DNA from 3 places in the Desulfosporosinus youngiae DSM 17734 genome. Region 3 is predicted to be linked to each of the others. Evidence: riboswitches for the same ligand, from Rfam matches in the RefSeq annotation. Region 3 holds a riboswitch; each other region holds the start of a gene.
The links. Region 3 has a riboswitch for cyclic di-AMP ahead of DESYODRAFT_RS15420 (C40 family peptidase). Riboswitches for the same ligand answer to the same signal wherever they lie in the genome.

Region 1 (8,027 bases), 2.8 Mb from region 3:
CCCTTTTCCCGATACCAAATTGGAACATCAAAAACTGATTCGAAATTATGAAAAAACTCTCTACTTAGAAAACTCAGACGCCGAAGCAGAGGACTGCTCAATTGGTAGCGAATACCTCCGGTGCACTTGCCAGTGGAGCCAAGACCCAGTATTTTCTCCTTTTCCAATACGGTGATCGATAATTTAGGCTCGATCTCCAAAAGATGATAAGCAATACTTAATCCAATAATACCTGCCCCAATAATTATGATATCTGATTTAGCTTGTTGTTCAATACTTACATTCATCAACTTCTACCTGCCTTTAGTGAAGCTATAAAGAGTTTGACCTGACAAGAAATCCTCTGTGATCCGCAGCTCAGAAAGCTTATCTTTACACTTCAACATGTTTCCTGATTATTCCTTCTTAATGTTAAAGCAAGGTTTCTATATTCTCCTCAACGTGAACGAAGTTATAACAAACTCGCCACAAATCCAGTATCCGAACAAGTTACTGTTAATGAATTTAAGGTTACTGGCTTAAAAGATAGGAATCTCAAGCACTTCATAATAATCTTCGGAGTAGGCCATCCTTTGGACATCCATCACTAAATCATTCCCCGTGCCTAAAAAACGCAGCGTTCTAGTATGAATGATGCTGCCATCCTGGAGCTTATCGTAATTGTTTTCAATGGTTTCTTCCAGAGAAACTTTCTTTCCATCAATTATCAAATACACCTGACTTAAGATAAGGGTTTCTGCGCTGCTAATGGTAATATGCGTTTCTCCCTGAAAGGTTTCAATTTTGTTGATCTCTACTATTTGCCCTAGAATATCTAACCCCTGTTTTTTATCATCGTCAGCTTTGTTTAACCTATACCGTTGATTTACATCGTGATCAGCTCCAAATCTCACCAGTTCGAGTTGGAGTTGCTTTAAATCCGGAGGTAAAGGATCATAATCACTGTGAAACGTAATCCCATTTAAGTCTGTACTCATACCGCTTCCTTGTACCGGAACTTCCTTTCCATTAGCAATAAGCTTTAATGTAAAATCCTTTGGCCGAATCCTCTCTCCACTAAGCTGATCTTTCACTAACTCGAAAAGGCTCTGGATGGACCCTTCGATCACAGTTTTTGTAGGAGATGCAAGAATCGACTCAATCTTTATTTGAGCTTTACCAACTTCAATCTTTGCATTCAGACTCTTTTTCAAAGTGTGTCCCATGGCTGTCGTTCTATTTAAAGTAAAGTTAATCTCTGCAGGCACCTCTCTTCCTTGATCTGTCTGCGAAAAGTTTAAGGTTAAGCTTTTCTCAAAAGGCTTTGGCGGCTCAAAACTGGAGAGATATTTAATTTCCGTTTTTTCCTCATTAATAATTCCTTGGGAATTCTGATGATGGTACTCTCCCCAAAAGGCTGTTAAGTACATAAAAGGAGAAATTTTGTTCTCATCAACGTGTCCTGAGGGATCTTTAATGCTATAAAACAACAAAAGCTGGTTATCATCTAACATTACGTAATCCACTGTCACTGTGACGCCATTATCAAATGTAAAGCTCTGACCTACGGGTTGTCCTTTGCCAAGTTCACTTAATTGCCTTAGTGAACCATTCATGACCTGATCATACCCTAATAGTTGTTTACTATAATAGGCAATCACCTCATAGTTAAACGATAATAGCATGGCAACTATGGCAGCGGCAGCTCCATATACTCTGAATCTTCTTCCCCTTGTAACGTGTTTTTTCTTGTTTAAAGCATTGCGAAGCCGTCCTTCCAACTCTTCCGGAACTTCAATTTGATCAATTCGTGTTTTTTTCACTCTTAGAATATCCTCTATATCGTTCATCCGTTACTCACTCCCATGCTTTGCTTTAATTTTTGCAGCCCAGCGTGAATTCGTGATTTTACGGTACCTAAGGGGATCTTTAAGATTGCAGCTATAGATGCATAATCCATATCAAGGTAATATCTCAATTTTAGGACTTCCTGGTATTTTTGATTGAGGCTTCCCCAGTGTTTTTCAATATATAACTGTTCATCCGTTATATGAAATATATCTTCATAAGAGCCTTCAGGAATATTCCTCATTAAGATGACCCTCTTTCTCCTCTTTAAGTTATTCCTGCAACAATTTACTAGGATCGACTTGCTCCAGCTATAAAAAGCGTTATCATCTTTCAGCTTTTTAAGATTCTCATAGACTTTAAGAATCATATCTTCCATGACATCTAATGCATCATCATTATCCTTCATGAAAATATAAGCGAGACGATAATAATCTTGTTTCTCACGCATAATGAGTTCAATTAATGCCTCTTTGTCCCCCAGTTTTGCTCGTTTTATCAACTGAATAGATTCGTTTTCCAAAGCTCTTCACCCCCCTTACTATGATTCTTATCCTAGCTAATAAGTTCATTTTTTAGCTATTTTTAATCGTAATTGACACTAGTCTATTTCTAATAGTTAAAACAAGAGCACTCCTTCAATTGAGTGCTCTTATCTCACCTTTAATGTTTAGTTGCTAATAGTTCAAAACGGTACGCTGTTATGTAATCATCTCCAAAAGGATAGCCTGTCTTACTCTCTGCGGATAAATTGTTGAGGATTTGAACGATCACTTCTCTATTATGCAGGTCAGTCCCCATTCTGTCATACCACTCTGGTAATTCATACTGATCTTTTATCAGGGAAGCCTGATCTATGGTCAAGGGCAGTTCCTTTAACAGCTGCTGCCATAAACGTGGCGAATAAGAATACTGGTGTGAACTATCTCTCAGTAACTCAATACGATTGATTTCCCTCTCCGGCTCCTCCCCATCAAGAACTGAACAATCCAGAATATAAAGCTTCCCTCCAGGCTTTAATACCCTGCACATTTCTTGAAGAGCAATTTTTACATCGTCAAAATGATGAATAGCAAATCTTGAGGCAACGATATCAAATTGATGATCTGCAAAGGTTAAATTATGTACATTTTCCGCCTTAAAGGTTAGGTTGCTAAGCCCTTCCTGATCTGACGCTATCTTCGCCTCCGCTAACATTTCCGGAGTAACATCAATGGCCGCCACCTGTTTCACGGATTTAGCCAAGGCAATAGCCGTATGCCCTCCTCCTGTGGCAACATCTAAGGCAATATTGTCTGCCGAAGGCTTTAGCAATTTAATCATTCTATCCAGATCCGATGGATTTGAGTGAGTGGAACTTAATCTATAATCCAAAGCTCTTTGTCCAAAGTTCTTTCTGATTTCCTTCACATTGCTCATTAACTTCCCTCCTATAAATCAAGCATTAAAAACCTCATACCCCCACTACATCATGATTCGGCCCGGATCAGCTCATGTCCTTCAAACACATCAAGTAATTCGTTCACAATTAACAAGCAGGTAATTTATCTAAACAAAACACCAAACTCTTGACGTTCTCTAAGTTATTATTGTTATCCAAGAAATATTGTTATTAAATAATATTGTATAAGAGATATCATCCAATCATAAGGCCTCAGCGCATATATTCACAGTAATCCCTAAATTTTGATATAATGTCCCCATAACTAACTAAAAGAGGAGAGTCATTATGATAAGAACAATTCTGTGGTTTACATACTTTTGGCTATACCTTATAGCCATTCAGCCGAAACTCATACGAGTTAAACGATTAGAAAAGATGGGCAAAACCAGCGAACACGACGAACTCACTAACCAAACGGCCAAGAAATGGGCCCGGTCTCTTGTTAAGCTTGCCGGAGTTAAGGTTGTGACTAAAGGGGAAGAGCATATCCCTGCCGGACCAATTCTTTTTGTAAGCAACCACCAGGGAAATTTTGATATCCCTATTCTTATCGGTTATATCGACAAGCCAAAGGCCTTTATTGCCAAAATTGAGCTGCAAAAATTACCGATCATTCAAACTTGGATGACTCATTTGAAATGTGTTTTTATGGACCGTTCTGATATTCGCCAATCTCTTAAAGTCATTAACCAAGCAGCGGATCATCTGAAGAATGGTTATTCCATGGTCATTTTCCCTGAGGGTACCCGAAGCAAAGGTAAGGCTCTGGGGGAATTTAAACCTGGAAGCCTGAAGTTGGCATTAAAGGCCGGAGTCCCGATTGTTCCGGTTGCAATTCAAGGTTCTTACAGGATAATGGAAGAAAACGGTTTTAGGATTAAGCCAGCTCATGTCGAGATTTCAATTTTTGACCCCATCCCAACTGCCGGGTTATCTAAGGAACAAGCGGCGGAATTACCCGAACGAGTGAGAAGAATTATTGAACAGGGTTTATCGGGGTGAAGCTGGCATATATTTCCCGAAAATAATTAGAGGAGATTTGCATATTATGTCGAATACTTTATGTCGATATAATAACAACGGCTTAATCTAGTCAACTAGAGCGGGGGAGCTTTTTATTGGGGTGAATCGCATTCTAAGCGTAGGGCTTACACCTTTTTGCCCGAATCCGTCAACTAACCTCGTAAGCTGAGAAAGGTGATAATAAGAATATGCAGTTGTCTCCAATCCTGTCCAATCTCAACCAGTCCTTTCGTAGCACTCTTCAGAAAGTTTCATGGAAGTCTCCCCGAGTTATCGCGGGCTTATCTATAACCATTATCTTAACTGGAGGATTGACCCATTATTTTACGACAACAACTTCTGCGGCGGAAGTTATCGTTAACGGTCAGCAAATTGGTTTAGTTCAAAATGTTAATTCAGGCAAAAACCTTGTGGAAACCATTTTAAAGGAGCAAGGTGAACCCTTTGGACTTACAGCCGAAACCCATGACGAAATCACGTACAAACGTATCCGGGTAAAAGACGATGTCTATCTTGAATCCAGTTTGAACGAAGACGAGCTAAAAGGCAAATTAACCTTTTATTTTGAAGGTTATAAGGTAGAGGCCGATGGCTCGATTATTGCGTATTTACCCAGCAAAGAAGATTCCGATAAGCTTCTTAAAGACTACGAAGAGTATTTCGTAAAACCCAGTGATGAAAACAAGGTGACTTCCGTTAATTTTGCCGAAAAGGTCAATGTTGAATTGGCAGAAGTCCCGCCGGAACAAATGAAAAAACCGGATGAAGCCTATAAAATGTTAATAGATGGTAAAATAACCACCAAGGATTATACCGTCCAAGCTAATGATTCATGGTGGCTTATTGCCCGTAAAAATGATATGTTGACAGACGAAGTATTAGCCGGCAATCCAGGAACAAATAAAGATACAAAATTGCAGCCAGACCAAATAATTAAGCTTGTCTCGACGACACCCTATCTTACAGTTGTGAGTGAGGGTACCTATTCGGGTACTGAAACCATTCCTTATGATGTGGTCACAAAAACTGATACCAGTCTGAAGGCCGGGCAAACAAAGGTTGTTGAACAAGGCAGCAACGGTTCAAAACTGGTTACCTATTCCTATGTACAAAAGAATGGAATCGACGTTACTAAGCAGGTACTAGATGAAAAAGTCGTTCAAGCTCCTGTCAATCAAGTCATTGCTAAAGGCCCCAATAACAAGCCGGTCACTGTAGCTTCAGCCGTCTCCCGCGGAAGCAGCGGCACGTCTTCTTCAGGCCTCGTCAATCGAGCACTCAGCCTACAGGGCACGTCCTATGTTTTTGGCGGAACATCTCAAAAAGGCTTTGACTGTTCAGGGTTTACCAAGTATGTTTATGCGAGTTCAGGGATATCCCTTCCCCGTACATCCTATGCACAATTCGCCTCCGGTAGCGCAGTCAGTAAAAACAACCTCCAATCCGGTGATTTAGTCTTTTTCTCAACCTATGCTAAGGGGGCATCCCATGTAGGAATTTATATTGGCGGAGGACGTTTTGTTCACGCTAGTAATCCCAGCAGTGGTGTTAAAACCTCCAGCCTCAGTGATAGTTTTTATTCCTCCCGCTATCTCGGAGCACGCAGATATTAATAAGAGAATAGATCTTGTTAGAGCAACAGCAGATGCTGTTGCTCTTTGCTTTTCAACTAACCGATAACTTTACCGGAAATATTAGCGGGACCAGTAATGGTTATCGTCCCCTGCTCAGGCTGAGTGTTACGAGCAAATAATTGATAAACATGATGACCAACAGGTACATCGGTAAGAACAGCTTGGAACGTAGTTACCATCTCCAGATCTTCATCGGCTCCATCTTCGATAGATTCTTGGTTGGCTGTTGCGACAACTGCACCATCTTGCAGAATCGAGATGGCGATCGTAGGTTGATCTGGTTCCACTATACTAACGCCCGTCACTTCCCAACCAATCGTTGACAGCAATTCAATAAAGTTTACTCCTTGGGGAACAAACAACCCAAATTGTAAAATTAGTTGATCATCACCAGTGAGCACAATCCCAAAACTATCCGCTACGTTTGTCACAATACTTCTGTTATAGTTTAAAAGTGCCAATTTCCTTCCTCCTCTAAATTTTAAATTTTAATGTGGGTTTACTGAGGCTTGCCTCTATTTATTCTATGTAAGAGAAATAGAATGGGACAGGATTTAGGGCTTAATGACTATATTTCATTATTTAATTTTTACATAACTAAAAGACAGCCTCATGCATTAATGAGACTGTCTTTTGGTTATGTAGCCCTTTTTCATTCCTCGTTGGTTTTCACCGTTTCATTGTCCACTCCTGTGAGTTGTATTTGCCAACTAACTGCTCTGCTCTAAGGTTCTCTTTCTCGGTCAGAACAGACCTAACCAGGTCTATACCCATAATTTCTTTAAATCCTGAACATATTTCTCCTTCCAGTTCGTCTATTGTCACTGGTCTTGTCCACACTTCATCCAGGGCACAGGCCTTAGCCTTAAAGTTCTTTAACAGCCTCCGGCGGACTTCTTCGTTTGGAAGTTTTAAGAGTTTGAAGAGAAGTTCCGAATCAAAATGTAGAATAATCGAACCGTGCTGCAAGATCATTCCCTCTCTGCGCATCTGAGCACTTCCCACAAGCTTCTTTCCTTCTACAACAAGTTCATACCACGAAGGAGCATCAAAACAGGCTGCTGTTCCGGGGTGCAGGGAATTTGCCTGGGCAACGATTTCGGCCGGTACTCCCACCGCATTCAGTCCTTTTAACAGGGCCTGACTTATTGTTAGATAGGATTCAATGATTGTTCCCTTAACATGCTCTTCAGACTCCGGCACAATGACACTATAGGTTAGTTCATACTGATGCAACACAGCTCTGCCGCCCGTAGGCCTCCGTACAACATCAATATTGGCTTGAAGGCAGGCCTCCGCATCCACTTCTTTGGCATAACTTTGAGCATAACCCAGGGACAGAGCGGCAGGCTGCCAACCATAAAAACGCAGAACTGGTTCACTATTTTTGGTTTCTTTCATAATCTCCATAATAGCTTCATCGATCGCCATATTCTCAGCGCCGGTAAAAACTGAATAAGGTAAATACCTCCATGTTTTCATTTCTTTCACCTACTTATCTAAGCTAGCAACGAGTTCCTGCCAGCATCGTTTTACTTCTTCAGGGGTAAGCGGTCTCGGGTAGTTATAGAGTTCCTCCCGGGGAGATTCATTATAATAGGGCCGGTTGCATCCTGAACAACCTGAGGTTTGGAACGCCTCACCCTTTGAGAGATAATCCCAAAGCTGATCGAAAGGCAGGCCAAAGCTCACAAGTTTGCCTGTACGAAAAACGAACTCATCTGATCGTGCATAGTTTTGGCGGATCAGGTAATGAGCAGCCTGTACGCGGCGATAATGGTCCAAATCCGGTTTCTTTGCTTTTTCCATACGAGTCCCTTTGACAGGTGTAAATGCAAACAAGGCTACAGTGATTCCTTTGTCATACATATCTTGTATGATTTTGACCATGTCTTCTTCCGTTTCTCCCAGCCCAACGATCAGATGGGTGCCGATATGCCCGGGGAACTTACCCGCGGCTTCTAATAGCAATCGATAGCGACTTTCCCATGATCCATCTTTAGCCTGGGCAAAAACCTGGGGAGTAGCAGCGTCAAGTGCTAAACTTACACGGTCAACGCCATGCTTAAGCAAATCTTCAATCTCAGCGAGGCTTCGCG
Region 2 (8,027 bases), 2.8 Mb from region 3:
TTCCAGGACATAACCGGCTCTAAACCCACATTCCCGCCAACTTGGGAAGACGGAGTAAGTCCATAGAGACTGATTCCCAGACGAACCAGCTCAAAATGAGATTCCGGAAATTGGAGGATCGCAGCACTGTTAGCCACATGGCGAATCGGAATAGTCAGCCCCATCATCTTCAGCTTTTCGTAGATATCTTCAAAACACTTCAGCTGCTTTCGGGCAAAGGCCAGATCTCTCTGGTCCGCCGTGGCGAAGTGTGTAAAAATACCTTCAATATACAGATTTGGCAACTGGGAAATTCGGAGAATTTCGGAAATGTCAGTTTCACGATATCCGATTCGTCCCATCCCTGTATCCACTTTTATATGAATTTTTGCTGTCCGGTTGAGTCTCACAGCCGTCTCGGAGAGCGCCTGAGCCTGAGCTAATTGGAAAACCGCGGGAATAATTTCTTCATTAACTAAGGTATCGGAATCTTCCGTCCCGGTAGCCCCAATAACCATGACTGTAACCTCAGGAAATACTGCTTTAATTTCCAGAGCTTCCTGCAAGAGAGCAACACCAAAGCGCTGAGCACCACAGGCAATGAGGGTTCTTACCACTGGAATCACCCCATGACCGTAAGCATCGGCTTTAACGATCGGCATTATTTCGCTTTGGGTATAAGTCTGATGCTTGAAGAAATTCTCTCTTAGGGTTTGAAGATTTACTTCAGCCCAAACCTGTCTCATCCCCATAGTCTCCCCCTCCTTTATCTCTAACCTCTTACTTCTATGGTACGCCGAACCTTAGGCAGCTGATCGGCGACTTCTGCAGCCGTAAATCCGGACCACCCAAACTCAGCCGCCAACTCATCCGCAGCTTTCCCATGCAGGTATACACCTAAACACGCCGCTTCAAGGGGCGGGACTCCTTGAGCCAGCCAAGCAAGAATACTTCCCGTAAGAACATCCCCTGTTCCCCCTGTACCCAGTCCGGGATTTCCGGTTGGGTTAAAAAAGGCCCGGCCGTCCGGTGACGCAATAATGGTTACCGCGCCCTTTAAAACAACCACTGCTTCCCACTCCACTGCTTTTGCCACAGCCATGTCCAACCGATTACCTTCGATAGTCTCGACACTGCATTGACAAAGCCGGGCCATTTCACCCGGATGGGGAGTAAGAATGAGCGGACCCCGGCCATTTCTTAAGCTTAGCAAACTTGGTTCCGATCCTGCTAAATTCAGGGCATCCGCATCCAAAACCACCGGGCAGCTGAGATTTTTTAGTATCTCTGCTAAGACAGCCCTGAATTGTGAATTCTGGGATAAGCCCGGACCCACGGCAACCGCTTGAGCCTTCTCAGCTTGCCTTAAAATCACAGGCCAAGCTTCTTCATTCAGGCTATCCTCTCCTGGAGCGGACCAAACAGTCGCCTCAATGACGCTTTTATCAACCCCTTCAGCGATCCCCTCAGGAGTAACAATTTGTAAAAGTCCAATCCCGCTTCGCAATGCTCCCCGGCCCGCCAATGCTGCTGCCCCGCTCATCCCTTTAGATCCTGCCACAAGAATTCCTTTGCCATGGGTTCCCTTATGCCCTTTAAGATGACGAACAGGAAGCAGCCCGCGCACATCATCATCCATTAATACAAACGTGGAAATTCCTTCATCCATTAAGTAAGATTCCGGAATCGAAATCGGGTCCACGACGACCCGTCCGCAATATTCCGGTCCTTCACCAAGAAAAAGACCCCATTTAGGAAGACCGAAAGTTACTGTTGTCTGAGCGCAAACGGCGGTTCGGTAAACTTTCCCGGTATTCGCCTCAACACCACTAGGTATATCAATGGCCACCACCCAGCCCGGAGTACGGTTGACTTCATCTACATACTCTTCAACCAAACCCGGCAAAGCACCCCGCATCCCTATTCCAAAAAGTGCATCGACAACAACGTCTGCCTGAGCTAAGGCCAGACGGGTTAAACGCCGTTGTTTTTCCCCTTTAATGACAAACAATTTACCCATAGTTCCTTGAAACAGCCGTAAATTTAAAGCTGCGTCACCTTTTAACTCCTCAAGGGGAGCAAATACTAAGACCGTAACATCCATCCCTTGAAATACTAAATGCCGGGCAACAGCCAGGCCATCTCCGCCGTTATTTCCTTTTCCAACCAGGATTACTGCTTTACGGCCGCTTAACCCTTCCTTCCCTATCTTGGGGAGACAACGCCGGATTTCTTCGACAACTGCCCAGGCTGCATTTTCCATAAGGAGCAAACTGGGAATACCATAATCATGAATGGCTTTTTCTTCAATCTGCCGCATCTGTTCTGCGTTGACCACACGCATTTTCCCCACCTCGATTTATCCACAAAATTCAACTTAAAATTGCAAAGGCCATCGCTTGAGTCCGATTGTGGGATAAACTTACTCGAACATGAGATCCGCCTCTGGCCTGGACTTGTTCCATAGCTCTGGAGCTAAGATAAACAAGCGGCTCACCCTTTGGATTACTTAGGATTTCTATATCATGCCAGGCTAACCCCTGTAAACCTACCCCCAAGGTTTTTAGAACGGCCTCTTTAGCGGCGAACCGTGCTGCATAACTTTGGATACCCTTGCCAATCAGAGCTTCCCGTTCCCGTATCGTGAAAAGACGCTCAAATAATTTAGGCTGACGTTTGAAGGCCTGCTCCACTCGTTCTATTTCAATAATATCAATCCCAGGATACATTTTGCTTACCCCATCTAAATCACAGAATAGACCTTAACTTCTCTTGGCCCTCCGCAGAGCCGGCCACCAGGAGGACATCTTCCCCGCGCAGGACCAGGCTTGCGTCCGGAGAAAACTGTTCAAAACCGTCTCTAACCACTGCAACAATCGTTGTTCCTGTGCGCTCACGAACTTTTAACTCCCTCAACGTCTTGCCAATAGCAGGAGAGGTTTTTCCTATTTCAATCTCCCCCACATCCATCCATCGGGACATCAAGCGCTCAGTATAACCAAGGAATTTATTAAGATGGCTCTCAATCTTTAAATCCGTTTCGCGCCTTTGATCCATGAGCTTTTTCAGATCTTCAACGAAGACCTGAATTTCTCCTTTTTGATCAAAGGATTTAACAAATTTCTCGGCCATAGCCTTTGAGGTTACGGTAATACCTACGCCCTGACTTACTACAACCACACCGACATTCTGCAGAACTGCAATGGCCCGGCGAATAGTTTCCGGAGAAACATTATACCGCCCTGCTAACGTCGAACGACCATGAATTTTAACCCCCTCGTGATACTCTCCCATCATGATAGCGTGAGCAATATCAATGGCAATTTCCTGATACCGAGCTTTTTCCAATGTGTTCAACCCCTAATCTATATTCGCTAGTATTAATAAACCTTCTTGATCGTAAAAAATCTATTCTATTATAACATAGCCAAATCCCTGTGACATCATGCTCTTGACAAGTAACAACCCTGGTGGTATTATAAGGTTGTCAGTCGTAAGTGATTATTATGCTTAGCTGAATTTCCTAAAGGAAAACGGGGGAACCACTTTGGGGGTGAATCGCCAACTGGCGTAGAGCAGTTTTCAGCTCGAATCCGACAGCTAACCTCGTAAGCGTTGAAACACGTTAGCGTGATATTTTACGTTTATTCTTTAGGAACCGATTCATTTGTTTTGATAGGTTCTTTTTGTTTTCAAAAATTATTCAACATACTTTACAATTCAAGAGAAGAACAGCCATCAAGCGGAATTCTCTTTGAAAACAAAGGAGGAGGATATATGGCAGTAGAAATCCAAGAACGTGCGGATACCTTCCGGCAATATGCCTTGAAGCGAGCAGTTGATCTTAAAAAACTGGTTGCCCCATATTTACAAGCCTCTAAAACAATTCCGACAGGATTGTCACTCTCGGAGGTCTACCGATCCCGTCGTACAAGTATTCTAAACTATTTTAATGCAACACTTGAAGACTGGGAAAATTGGCATTGGCAAATGACCCATAGAATCACAGACCCTCATGTCTTAATTGATCTGCTCCCCGGATTAACCCCCGATCAATGTGAAGAAATTAATCGTGTCGGCAAAACCTTTCGTTGGGCTGTATCCCCTTATTATCTAAGTTTAATGAGTGATACGGATTCTCTGGACCCAATTCGGCTGCAAGGCTTGCCAACACTGGCTGAACTGGCCGATGACTTTGGAGAAGATGACCCAATGGGAGAAAAAATCACGTCCCCTGCTCCCGGCATTACCCGCAGATATCCGGACCGCCTGATCATCAACGTCACCAACATGTGCGCTATGTACTGCCGGCACTGCCAGCGAAGACGCAATATTGGTGAAACCGATACCCACTCGCCGCGAACTCAGCTTAAAGCTGCACTGGATTATATTCGGGCAAACCCTGAAATTCGTGACGTTTTAATAACCGGAGGAGACGCCTTACTGCTCAGCGATCTAACCTTAGATTGGCTGCTGAGTGAACTTCATGCTATTCCTCACGTAGAAATTAAGCGGCTTGGCACCAGAGCTCCTGTGACTCTGCCCATGCGCGTGACAGATGAATTATGTTCAGTACTGGCCAAATATCCGCCCATTTATATTAACACCCAGTTCAACCACCCCAAAGAGGTCACTGAAGACGCTAAAAAAGCGGCTGATAAACTTATTTCAGCCGGGGTAGTCTTAGGCAATCAAGCGGTTCTGCTCAAAGGAATAAATCATCAGCCTGAGGTTATGAAGAAACTTAATCAGGAACTTCTTAAAATCAGGGTTCGCCCTTACTATATTTTTCATGCTAAGAACGTCAAAGGAACACGCCATTTTGTTCCCCGGGTCCAAGAAGGACTTGCCGTTATGGAACAGTTACGCGGGCATACTTCCGGACTTGCGGTGCCTACCTATATTATAAATGCCCCTAAAGGCGGAGGCAAGACACCCATTTTACCTCAATACCTTATGTCCCTGGATGAAAACAAAGCCATTTTGCGTACTTGGGAAGGAAAGCTTGTCCAGTACGAGACTCCCTGACAGAAGTTCTTAAAAAGGAGGAGAGTGTAACATGCAGGAACGCCTTAATAACGAACAAATAGCACAAAGGATTATTCAAACAAATTCAGATATTAAGCGTTACTTGGATTTATCACCCGGCCTTAAACTTCCGGCGGCTCAGCCAAAACCTAAAACCAACTATTATTCATCCATGTCTCACACACTGTCCCCACGGCCTATTTTTAGGCCATAACTACTTCTCCTTCTCCATTTTGCGATCCTTCGGGGTCGCTATTTTTTTACCCTTTTTCCTTGCCAGGTATCCCGGCTTTCTAACTCAGCGTCAATGGCATTGAGAACCTCCCACTTTTTGCGGCTCCAAAGGGGGCCAATAAGATCTTCCGGCGGGCCATCTCCAGTCAAACGATGAATCACCACCTCTGGTGGTAAAATCTCCAGAATATCGGCAACAAGGGCAACATAGTCTTCCTTCGTCATAAGCTCAAAGGGTTCCTGCCTGTAAATTTCCTCCAAAGGAGTTCCCCTTAACACATGCAGCAAGTGAAGTTTAATCCCTTGAATCGGCAAATCAGCGACTGCCTGCGCAGTTTCCATCATCTCTGCTCTTGATTCTCCCGGCAGCCCTAAAATTATATGAACGCAAACTTGTATTCCTCTGGAGCGCAATTGCTTAAGACCCTGAAGAAACCTGGCATAATCATGCCCTCGTCCGATCCATTCCATCGTTCGGTCATGGCTGCTTTGCAAGCCCAGCTCTACCCATAAATAGGTTCGCTGATTCAATTCCTCAAGGTAATCCAGCACATCTTCGGGCAAGCAATCCGGCCTGGTTGAAATGGACAATCCAATAACATTCTCCTCTGCCAGAGCTTCTTCATAAACCTCACGCAGCCTTTCCACTGAGGCATAAGTATTAGTATAGGCTTGGAAATAAGCAAGATACTTTGCGCTGGGCCATTTTTTCTTCATCCGTTCCGCCACTTCAACAAACTGATCATGAAGGGATAACTTCTGGTCTCCGGCGAAATCACCAGATCCCCGCTCGCTGCAATAAACGCAACCGCTCCGGCCGAGAGTCCCATCCCGGTTTGGGCAGGTAAAACCGGCGTCCAAGGAGACTTTAAAGACTTTCTCCCCAAACTGATTACGCAAGTGTTCATTAAAGGTATGATATCGTTTTTTTGACATAGTTTGCTTCCATTCTTTAAGACATTACAGGATAATATTACCACACAGGTCAGGAATTGCAAGGCTGATTCCATTTTTGACAATCCCTGGTTCACCCTTGATATAGCTCAAGTTTTTCTCCGTTCGGACCTCTGAAAAAGAAATTATACCGTCCCTCCCCTAATGACATGGGCTCAGACGCCGTCAATTCTACATGATGATTTTTTAAGTGCTCAATCGCTTTGAAAATATCGGACACCCGGATCGCCAAGTGATTGACAACCCCATCCTCAAAGGTTTGACCATCGGCTACTTCCACCAGCTCAACGACGGTTCCCTCTAATTCCAGGAAAACCAATTCTACCTCTCCCGGTTTAATTCGATGTAAAAACTTAAAGCCAAGAACCTCTGTATAAAACTGAACAGCCTTTTCCATTTCCAAGGCTTTAATACCAATATGCTCTACTCCTGTAAAAAGGGATTTCGTTTCCATTTATATCGCTCACTTTCGTTCATAATTTATCAAACTTTCCCCGAATTAAGCCATTATACCATATGCAAATCCTAACTATGCAAATATCCAGACCACATTCAGTGATCTGGATTCAGAAATAACTGAGAGAAAGAATTTTTACTGACTGTTTTCCTTTAAGCCCAAACCTTCCAACTCTAAAAGTCTCTGTTTTATATCCAAACCGCCGGCATACCCTGTCAAACTGCCGCTTTTGCCAATGACCCGATGACAAGGAACCACAATCCCAATGGGATTGCGATTGTTGGCCATGCCTACTGCTCTCTGTCCCTTCGGATTGCCCACACTCATGGCAATATCCCCATAACTGCGTGTCTGCCCATAAGGTATGCGCAGCAGTTCCTCCCATACTTTAAGCTGAAAAGGGGTTCCGATCTGATGGAGGGGGAGCGTGAACTCCTGGCGTTTGCCGTTGACATACTCCTGCAGCTGGCGAATAACCTCTTGATTGGGCTCGCGCTTGCGAATTAAAAAAGATTTAGGAAATTGACGTGACACCCAGGTCTGCAAAGCTTGCTCTTCCTCAGCTGACGGACCAAGCCCCAACCAACACAGCCCTGCCGAAGTTGAGGCGACCGTAACCTCAACCTCTAGGTCTTTGATCATAATAGGTTCTGTCCAAAAGCTTAGGCTTTGTGCTGTCCAAAGTTCACCAACAGAATACCTGACCAGGTCTCCCGCCTGGTACACTTCGATTATCTCATGATCATTTTTAAGTCGCTGATCAAGCTCAATTGAGACACTCCATTTCGGACCATTTTCCCGATAGAGCGGAAACTCATCCTCAGAAATCCGCATCAGTGCATAGATCAGAGCTGCTAAACCACGAGCAAAGGGCTCCTCTGACTCCAGGAAAGGCCTGATCCGTTCTTCAAGGGGGTCCACTAATTGAGGAGCTTTTTGGGCGAGCTGAGCTAATCCCCACAATGCACCATCCCTTAAGCTTTCATCAATTAACAATCCGGAGAGCATCCAATTAAAATGTCCGCATGTTTTTGGACAATAAGCCAGAAGACTTCCAATAGCCTGAGAGGCATTCCACGCCGTCCCTCCTGATTCGTCGTTAAGCATCCAAAAATAGCGGCGCACCAAATTCACAGCAAAATTCTTATCATACTGGTCCATTTCCCGGGCAAAGACCCCCAAGGCTTCCACGGATCTCCAGAATTCAAGGCCGTCGTTAACATATATTCTTGTCATAAATTGGCGATAGACATTCTTATGTTCTTTTTCTTTAGCCCAGGTGCCCAGTTTTCCCCAATCCCGTTTCTCTAAAACCGTTTTTACCTCTTTTTTCGCAGGCATTGGACCCACCTTCTCTCCTCTTTTACTCTTCATC
Region 3 (8,027 bases):
CGGGAGAGATTTACCCTCGCGTAAATGAGTGTCGGACAATACTGCAATCTGCATCCTATTCACCTCTAGGTTTTTACTCTCGGCTTACGGGCTATTTACTAAGGACGTAGGGTCTTTATAACCTGATAATAGGTATCCCTTTCAACAGCCTCCAGACCTAATTCATGAATCATGCGAATCAACTGTTGTTCGGTTTGCATTTGGGGACTTGTGGCACCGGCAGTATGATAAATTTTTTCTTCCCGTACTACACCGTCAAGATCATTGGCTCCAAAGGATAGAGCCATTTGGGCTACTTGAGGGCTGGAAGAAATCCAATAGGCTTTAATATAACGGAAATTGTCCAGTATGAGACGAGCTACTGCAATTACTTTTAAGGTGCGAATGGCACTGGCCTGAGGCAAGTCTTCAAATTTCGTATTTTTAGGATGGAAGGCTGTTGGAATGAGCGCCATAAACCCCTTTGTTTCATCTTGCAAAGCCCGTAAAGCTAAAAGATGATCAATCAGTTCCTCATCAGTCTCAATAATACCATAAAGTATATTGGCATTGGTAGGAATACCCATCTGATGAGCCAGGCGATGAATCTCCAGCCAACGCTCACCCGAAAGTTTTCCGGGGCAAATAATCTCTCTTACTCTCGGACTGAAATTTTCCGCTCCTCCGCCCGTTATAAAGCTAAGGCCGGCAGCTTTCAATGTTTTTAGAATTTCAAGCACCTGGACATTCTCAATCTGGGCAAAATAATCATATTCCGCTGCCGTAAAGGCTTTCAAGCTGACTTGAGGAGCACGTTCTTTGATTTTTGTAATCATGTCTAAGTAATAAGAAAATGGCAGGTCCGGATGTATTCCGCCAACAATATGTATTTCCGTAACCCCTTGATCCGCATATTGTCCGGCTTTATCGACAACCTCTTCAATGGACATCGTATAGGAGCCTTTTTCTCCGGGATCTTTGGCAAAGGCGCAGAGTCCGCAGCGCACCTTACATACATTACTGTAGTTAATATGAGCATTATTATTATAAAAAACCTGATCACCGGTCATGGCGCGTTTCATTTCATTGGCCAAATAACCGAGACCAAGTATATTCGTCGTTTGTAAAAGGTCTAAACCATCCTTCCGGTTCAGGCGCTGATGATGACTAATTTTTGTATATACCTCTTCTAACCCTTTTATTACTGGATCAAATCCCACAACGGACCCTTCTTTCCTGAAATTGTTACTTATTCTTATTATAACATAATTCCTGAAATTCGAGAAAAGATATAGCTAAGGACTGCAAAGCAAAATGCCTCACAGCCCATGATTATAATTTAGTGAAAATACTTCATTCCCTTACTTCCCTTATGCTGCCGTTTAATTGCTTTGCGAACCTCATTTGCTACTCGCCATGTTTCAGGTTGATGGGGGGTTATTAATTCCAAGCGTCCCGTCCGTTTGTCGATCAATATATCAACCGTCGGCTTCCGATCCTGGGATTTTTCCTCACCGGGATGTAAAATGTCAATTCCGATTTTATTTTCATCATATTGCGGAGGTACAAGATAGTTTAATACTTCTTCCGTTGCATCCATTAATTCCCCCACTTGTTCTTGAGGATATCCTTCCCTTAAGAGAATCTCTCTCACCTGTGTCAAAGGATGGTCTAGGGTGAGTAGCATCTGGGCCCGCTGCACTAAATTATAATCAATGTCCACGACGCCACCTCGTTTCATTTATTTTTACGATACCTACATTTTCCCCTCAACCTTTGTAATGAATACTGATACTTCTTAACGGAATTGGCTTTATTCACCATCATGTCAAAAACTTATACAGGAGGTTTATTATGTCAAAATTACTTTCTCTGCCTTTTTTGATAGCCGCGATCTCAGGGGTTGCTATGGCGGTTCAGGGTACCATTAACTCATCATTAAGCCAAAAAACATCCTTAATTTCAGCTACACTGGTCGTCCATATTATCGGTACGATTGTCGCTTTTTTGGTGGTACTGGCTTGGCGGGCCCCCCTCTTAAAGCATGATTGGGGTTCAGTGCCCTGGTATCTTTATCTCGGCGGTATACTAAGTGTCGTCATCGTCGGGCTGGTTGCCGTGAGCATTCCCAAAGTAGGAGTTTGTAATGCCACCACGGCAATCATCATCGGGCAAGTCAGTATGGCCGTCCTTATTGATCATTTTGGCTGCTTCGGTGTAACCAAGGTACCTTGGAGTCCGTGGCAGATTCTGGGCATCGGCTTTTTCGCCGCCGGAGCGAAACTGCTTTTCCGCTAATTATTGAACATTTATGGAGTGCTGCGATTCATAATCAAGGCCATATTCGTAATAATGGCATAGATTTCTTCGCTAACAACATATTTGCTGATTTTTCCATTAGCCGACAAAATAATCGTGATTTTCCCTCCGGCATTTTGATCACTTTCGATCAAACGAAGCAAATAAGCATAAGCCTCACTGGTTACAGACATTTGCTTAAAGTCTCCGTCAGCGACAAAGATTACCCAATAACCTACGGAGACTTCGTTATTCGTATTATTGTATAGAGCATTGGTTACACTAGAAAAGTCTTGCCCGAAGAAGTTTTGAGTATCTGTTGGATCCGGGGTTGTATTTAAAGAGTTATTTAATGTATATTGATCATTAAAACCACTGGTTTGAGTAACAGGGTCCGCCAGGTGGGAGTAAATATCTTTAAAAAAGTTCGGGAAAAGTACATAGCCCACAACTCCAATTATTAAAATCCAAAGGGCCAGGGCTTGCAAATCCTGCCATATTTCATTGCGTGGTGGTCGTCCCCAGGTATTTGGCATACCTTTCCCCTCCCATACTTATACTAGGTTAATTGACAACCGCAATGTTCTCCTAACATGTATACGTCAATTAGAGTCAGGATATGTATAATCATCTTCACGCTCTAAATCTCCCCTACTTGCATCTCACAATTCCACCCTCTAAAATAGAAGTGAGGTGGGGAATATGGATCTGCTTCGACAAAAATTGACCTTGTTGCCAGATAAGCCAGGCGTCTATCTAATGAAAGATAGTCAGGGACAAATTATTTATGTCGGCAAAGCTAAACTATTAAAGAACCGGGTAAAATCTTATTTCACCGGTTCACATGATGGCAAAACTGCACGCTTAGTTCGTCAAATCACAGATTTTGAATATATAATGACTGACTCAGAAGTTGAAGCCCTCGTCTTGGAATGCAATCTGATTAAAAAGCACAATCCGAAATACAATATTCTTCTGCGTGATGACAAAACCTATCCCTACTTGACGATTACCGAGGAAAGCCACCCCCGGGTCCTTGTCACACGCCAAATAAAAAAAGACAGCGGCAAATACTATGGACCTTACCCTAATGCAACTGCCGCAAAAGAGGCTGCCCGTTTACTAAATCGCTTGTTTCCCTTTCGAAAATGCCGCCAGATGCCTTCGCAGCCGTGTCTTTATTATCATTTGGAACAATGCCTTGCCCCTTGTGCAAAAAAGGTCTCTCCTGATGTTTACAAAGTTATGCGTAAAGAAGTATCCGCCTTTCTCAAAGGAGATCAAAGCGGAATACTGGCTCTCTTACAAGAAAAGATGCAAAAAGCTTCAGAAGCCCTTCAATTCGAACGAGCCAAGGAATATCGTGACCTGATCGACGATTTGAAGCAGCTTGGCGAAAAACAAAACATCACCCTTAATGACTTCATTGATCGTGACGTCTTAGGCTATGCCATAACCACCGATCAAATGTGCATTCAAGTCTTTTATTTACGTCAGGGCAAATTACTGGCCAGAGACAGCTTTATTTTCCCCTATTACGAAGACCCCGAGGAAGCCTTCATCTCCTTTGTCGCTCAGTTTTATCTGGAACGCGCGGTTTGGCCTAAAGAGATTTTACTCCCGTCCATCGAATCCATCGTCTTATCTAAGCTATTTCCCATCAGCGTTCCACAGAAAGGGAAAAAACGGGAATTGATTCAGATGGCCATGACCAATGCCCGGACTACCCTTCACGATCAAATTACCATTGAAGTAAATCAGCAAACTGAAACAGGGCAAGCCTTAGCTACACTTGGTGAACTTTTAAACATCCCTGCTCCCAGCCGAATCGAAGCCTTTGATATTTCAAATACTGCAGGAACACATACCGTTGCCGGGATGGTTCAATTCGTTGAAGGCAAACCTCAGCGCCGGGGATACCGGAAATTTAAAATCCAACCTATGGAGACATTGGACGATACTGCCGCTATGAAGCAGGTCATTCAGCGCAGGTATACCAGGTTAGTGTCTGAAAATGACCCGCTGCCGAATTTAATCTTAGTCGATGGAGGGAAAGGGCAGATCACGGCAGCTTTAAAGGCCTTGAAAGAATTAAATTTAGCGATCCCTGTTGCCGGGATGGTTAAAAACGACCGTCATCAAACCCATGGACTGTTAGATCAGTCAGGAACTCAGGTCCCCTTGACTAAAAGTCATCCCACGTTTTTTCTGCTCAATCGAATCCAGGATGAAGTCCATCGCTTTGCTATCACCTTTCACCGTCAGCAACGCGCTAAAAATATGACCCTCTCTGCCCTGGATGGCATTCCTGGTATCGGTCCCAAACGCAAGCAGTGCCTGCTGCGGCATTTCTCATCTCTTGATGACATACGGCAAGCTAATATCGAAGAACTTCAAGCAGCCGGTATTCCACAAAATTCAGCCGCGGCAATCTATGAATATTTTCGTACAAAGGGGGATGCATCTTGATCCTGAATTACCGAGTTGAGTTGTGCCGGAAATGTTATTTTAAACGAACCCATAATTGCCATTTGACAGATTATTATATTCATAATTCTTCGTTTTCCCTTGCTAAACCGGGCGGTGAATGTGTCAGATTCAAACCCGTCCCTTGGTTGCCGCAGTTTTAAACTGATGTTCAACGATCAAAAAGCGTCCTCCTTTCACTATAAAAGTGGAGTGGGGACGCTTGAAACGTGTCAGGGGGACGGGGTTATTGACACCATAACGGTGTCAATAACCCCGTCCCCCTGACACGTTCCTTTTTAAAGTTTGTTTCATTTGTTAAGACATTTTATGAACTGCAGCAGGGGAATTTTAAATTCCCCCTGCTAGTTAACCCGCCGGGCACCAAGATAACGGCTCTCATAATAACCGTCGCTAAGGCTTGTAGTACGAACCCCGCTATTAGAGGCATGCACAAATTTTCCGCCGCCGATATAAATCCCAACATGAGACGCTCCCTTAGCATAGGTTGAAAAGAATACCAAATCACCTGTTTGTAGTTCGTCTTTAGTTACAGATGACCCTACCTTAAACTGCGCTTGGGATGTCCTGGGTAAGGAAATACCCGAGCCCTCAAAAACATATTGAGTATACCCCGAACAATCAAAGCCGTTCCTGGTGTTTCCTCCAAAAACGTAGGGAACGCCTGCTAGGCTTAAAGCATTATCCGCCAAAGTAGAGCTACTTGACCGGGATACTTGTTGTTTAGGTGCTTCAGCAACTTGAACAGGTTCTGTATCCCTAACAGCGGGCTGTGCTTGTTTCAAAATTTGTACTTCCTGTGAAGCCTGAGTTGAGGTTTCTGCCACTGCGACCGGCTCATTCGCTGGTACTGGTATGGGGGTTTGAGCGGGTTCAGGTGCGGGAGCACTTTCCACACTCTCATCGGTTTTAACCGGGCTGGCAATCCATTTCATTTGCTTGCGAACGGTCTCCGTATAAGTTTCTGTCGGAACAGTGGCAGAAGCTGCGAGCAACGGCTTCGCCGGGGTCCGGCTTGCTGCCGTATCAGATTCAGCAGAAGCTAATGCCGGAAGGCTGCTTGCCAGAAGTAAGCCAGCTAAAGAAATGCTTCCCAGCCACTTTCGCGTAGATGAGGAAACCAACAAACTTTGTCCACCTTTCTTAGCTTACGAGGTTAGTTGACGGATTCGGGCAGCAGGTGTAAGCCCTACACGTGAAAAGACAACGTGATTCACCCCAAAATAATCCCCCGCTCCAAAGTACAGGATTTGGATTCAGCTCTTACTATAATTATTAGTATTCGGGACAAACAGAAAATGTCCTTCAAAATTTTTAAGGGAAATTATTCCTATACTGTAGAAAAAGATCTTTTCTGGGCATTATGCGGACTCTTTGACACGAATCCAGGTCCCAGGGGGTAATCTTTTCTGTCAAATCTCTATCTTCCTTGGCTCGATTATTAAGGGATCTCGCTAAAACTCCTATAACAGTGTATCCCGATTTTTTGAGATACATCCAGCCAGTATTTTCCTCTCAATCAAGTTTTAGCCATTTAGGTTTTAGACATTTTCCATTAAAGGTTACTTCAAAAAGAGATTAAGACCTCAATTTAAATCCTGAGGTCTTAATCTCTTTTAACGAATCAAGTCATATTTCCGACGTTAATTAGTAAGGCTGATAATCGGGGCAGGTATTCGCCCGCCGCGATGCACAAACATGTTTGACGAATAAGGATGTATGGCTATAATAGGCGCTCCTCCCAAAAGCCCTCCAAATTCCACCCGCTCTCCTGCCTTCTTGCCAATGGCCGGGATCACTCGAACCGCCGTTGTTTTCTTATTAATCATCCCTATAGCCGCTTCATCCGCTATAATCGCTGAAATCGTTTCTGAACTGACATCACCCGGTAAGGCAATCATATCTAAGCCAACTGAACAGACACAGGTCATAGCTTCCAGCTTATCAAGGGTTAAGGCTCCTTCTTCCACGGCTCTCACCATTCCCGCATCCTCTGAAACCGGAATAAAAGCACCACTCAAACCTCCGACGTGAGACGAGGCCATCGCTCCTCCCTTTTTAACGGCGTCATTCAGCAAGGCCAAGGCTGCAGTGGTTCCATGGGTTCCACATCGTTCAAGACCCATATTCTCAAGGATTTCTGCGACACTGTCTCCAATTGCCGGTGTCGGCGCGAGAGAAAGATCGACAATTCCAAACGGAACATTTAAGGATTTTGAGGCAGCTCGTCCGATGAGTTCCCCCATACGAGTGATTTTAAAGGCAGTTTGCTTAATCAAATTGGATAGCTCACTAAAATCTGACTGGGGATATTCTTTTACAACCTTTGCGACAACCCCCGGACCACTTACACCGACATTGATCACACAATCCGGTTCTCCTACGCCATGGAAAGCGCCGGCCATGAAGGGATTATCTTCCGGGGCATTGCAGAAAACCACTAATTTTGCAGCCCCTATCCCATCTTGCTCCGCAGTAAGTTGGGCAGATTGCAGAATCACATTCCCCATTTTCAGAACCGCATCCATGTTAATTCCTGCTTTTGTGCTGCCAATATTCACTGACGAACAGACAAATTCAGTCTCACTGAGTGCTTGCGGTATAGCATCAATAAGTGCCATATCCCCGGCTGTAAACCCTTTTTGAACAAGGGCGGAAAAACCACCGATAAAATTGATTCCGATCTCCCGGGCGGCCTTATTTAACGCTTTAGCAATCCGTACCATTTCCTCTGAGTTCATCCGGGCTGCCGCAATCGCTATGGGTGTTACCGATACCCGTTTATTGATGATAGGTATCCCGTAACGAGCTGAAATTTGCTCGCCTACGGCCACCAATCGTCCGGCATTCTTAGTGATCTTATCGTAAATGTTTGTCTCCAGCTTACCGATATCATCGGTGCAGCAGTCCAGCAGGCTGATTCCCATTGTAATAGTACGGATATCAAGGTTTTCTTTATGTATCATGTTAATCGTTTGTTGGATTTCTTCGCGTGCGAACGTGATTGTCATGATTTCCCTCCACTATTTCCTTAATCCTCTGGGATTCCTCTAGATACGGTGCATAAACCTAAAAATATCTTCGTGTTGAACCTTTACCTGCAAACCTTTGCCATTTCCCTCTTGTTCCAGTAAGCGCGCTAATTCCACAAGCTCTATGGTAGATGGTTCTAAGTCGACGACCATGATCATCGTGAAAAATTCGTTCAAAATGGTTTGACTAATATCCAATACATTGACACGATATTCCGCAAGACGCCCGGT

Region 1: it holds a riboswitch for cyclic di-AMP, as region 3 does, so the genes downstream of both, DESYODRAFT_RS02555 (C40 family peptidase) here and DESYODRAFT_RS15420 (C40 family peptidase) in region 3, are expected to answer to the same signal.
Region 2: it holds a riboswitch for cyclic di-AMP, as region 3 does, so the genes downstream of both, eam (glutamate 2,3-aminomutase) here and DESYODRAFT_RS15420 (C40 family peptidase) in region 3, are expected to answer to the same signal.

Annotation. Positions count from the first base shown of each region.
Region 1 is NZ_CM001441.1:519,755-527,781, reverse strand. Features, by position in the region: gene DESYODRAFT_RS02580 (NAD(P)/FAD-dependent oxidoreductase) at 1-287, opposite strand, end outside; gene DESYODRAFT_RS02575 (DUF4179 domain-containing protein) at 519-1,829, opposite strand; gene DESYODRAFT_RS02570 (RNA polymerase sigma factor) at 1,826-2,350, opposite strand; gene DESYODRAFT_RS02565 (class I SAM-dependent methyltransferase) at 2,491-3,246, opposite strand; gene DESYODRAFT_RS02560 (lysophospholipid acyltransferase family protein) at 3,557-4,273, shown strand; cyclic di-AMP (ydaO/yuaA leader) riboswitch at 4,343-4,476, shown strand; gene DESYODRAFT_RS02555 (C40 family peptidase) at 4,483-5,907, shown strand; gene DESYODRAFT_RS02550 (hypothetical protein) at 5,964-6,389, opposite strand; gene DESYODRAFT_RS02545 (lipoate--protein ligase family protein) at 6,598-7,410, opposite strand; gene lipS2 (LipS2 family lipoyl synthase) at 7,420-8,027, opposite strand, start outside.
Region 2 is NZ_CM001441.1:485,040-493,066, reverse strand. Features, by position in the region: gene alr (alanine racemase) at 1-731, opposite strand, end outside; gene DESYODRAFT_RS02395 (bifunctional ADP-dependent NAD(P)H-hydrate dehydratase/NAD(P)H-hydrate epimerase) at 752-2,323, opposite strand; gene DESYODRAFT_RS02390 (holo-ACP synthase) at 2,352-2,708, opposite strand; gene DESYODRAFT_RS02385 (GntR family transcriptional regulator) at 2,728-3,327, opposite strand; cyclic di-AMP (ydaO/yuaA leader) riboswitch at 3,482-3,609, shown strand; gene eam (glutamate 2,3-aminomutase) at 3,757-5,007, shown strand; gene mnmL (tRNA modification radical SAM protein MnmL/YtqA) at 5,260-6,177, opposite strand; gene DESYODRAFT_RS02365 (VOC family protein) at 6,269-6,649, opposite strand; gene DESYODRAFT_RS29470 (DVU0298 family protein) at 6,788-7,993, opposite strand.
Region 3 is NZ_CM001441.1:3,313,480-3,321,506, forward strand. Features, by position in the region: gene DESYODRAFT_RS15390 (metallophosphoesterase family protein) at 1-54, opposite strand, end outside; gene mqnE (aminofutalosine synthase MqnE) at 99-1,199, opposite strand; gene DESYODRAFT_RS15400 (hypothetical protein) at 1,319-1,702, opposite strand; gene DESYODRAFT_RS15405 (DMT family transporter) at 1,834-2,277, shown strand; gene DESYODRAFT_RS15410 (hypothetical protein) at 2,289-2,813, opposite strand; gene uvrC (excinuclease ABC subunit UvrC) at 2,980-4,746, shown strand; gene DESYODRAFT_RS15420 (C40 family peptidase) at 5,109-5,891, opposite strand; cyclic di-AMP (ydaO/yuaA leader) riboswitch at 5,895-6,036, opposite strand; gene DESYODRAFT_RS15425 (PFL family protein) at 6,408-7,775, opposite strand; gene DESYODRAFT_RS15430 (ACT domain-containing protein) at 7,815-8,027, opposite strand, start outside.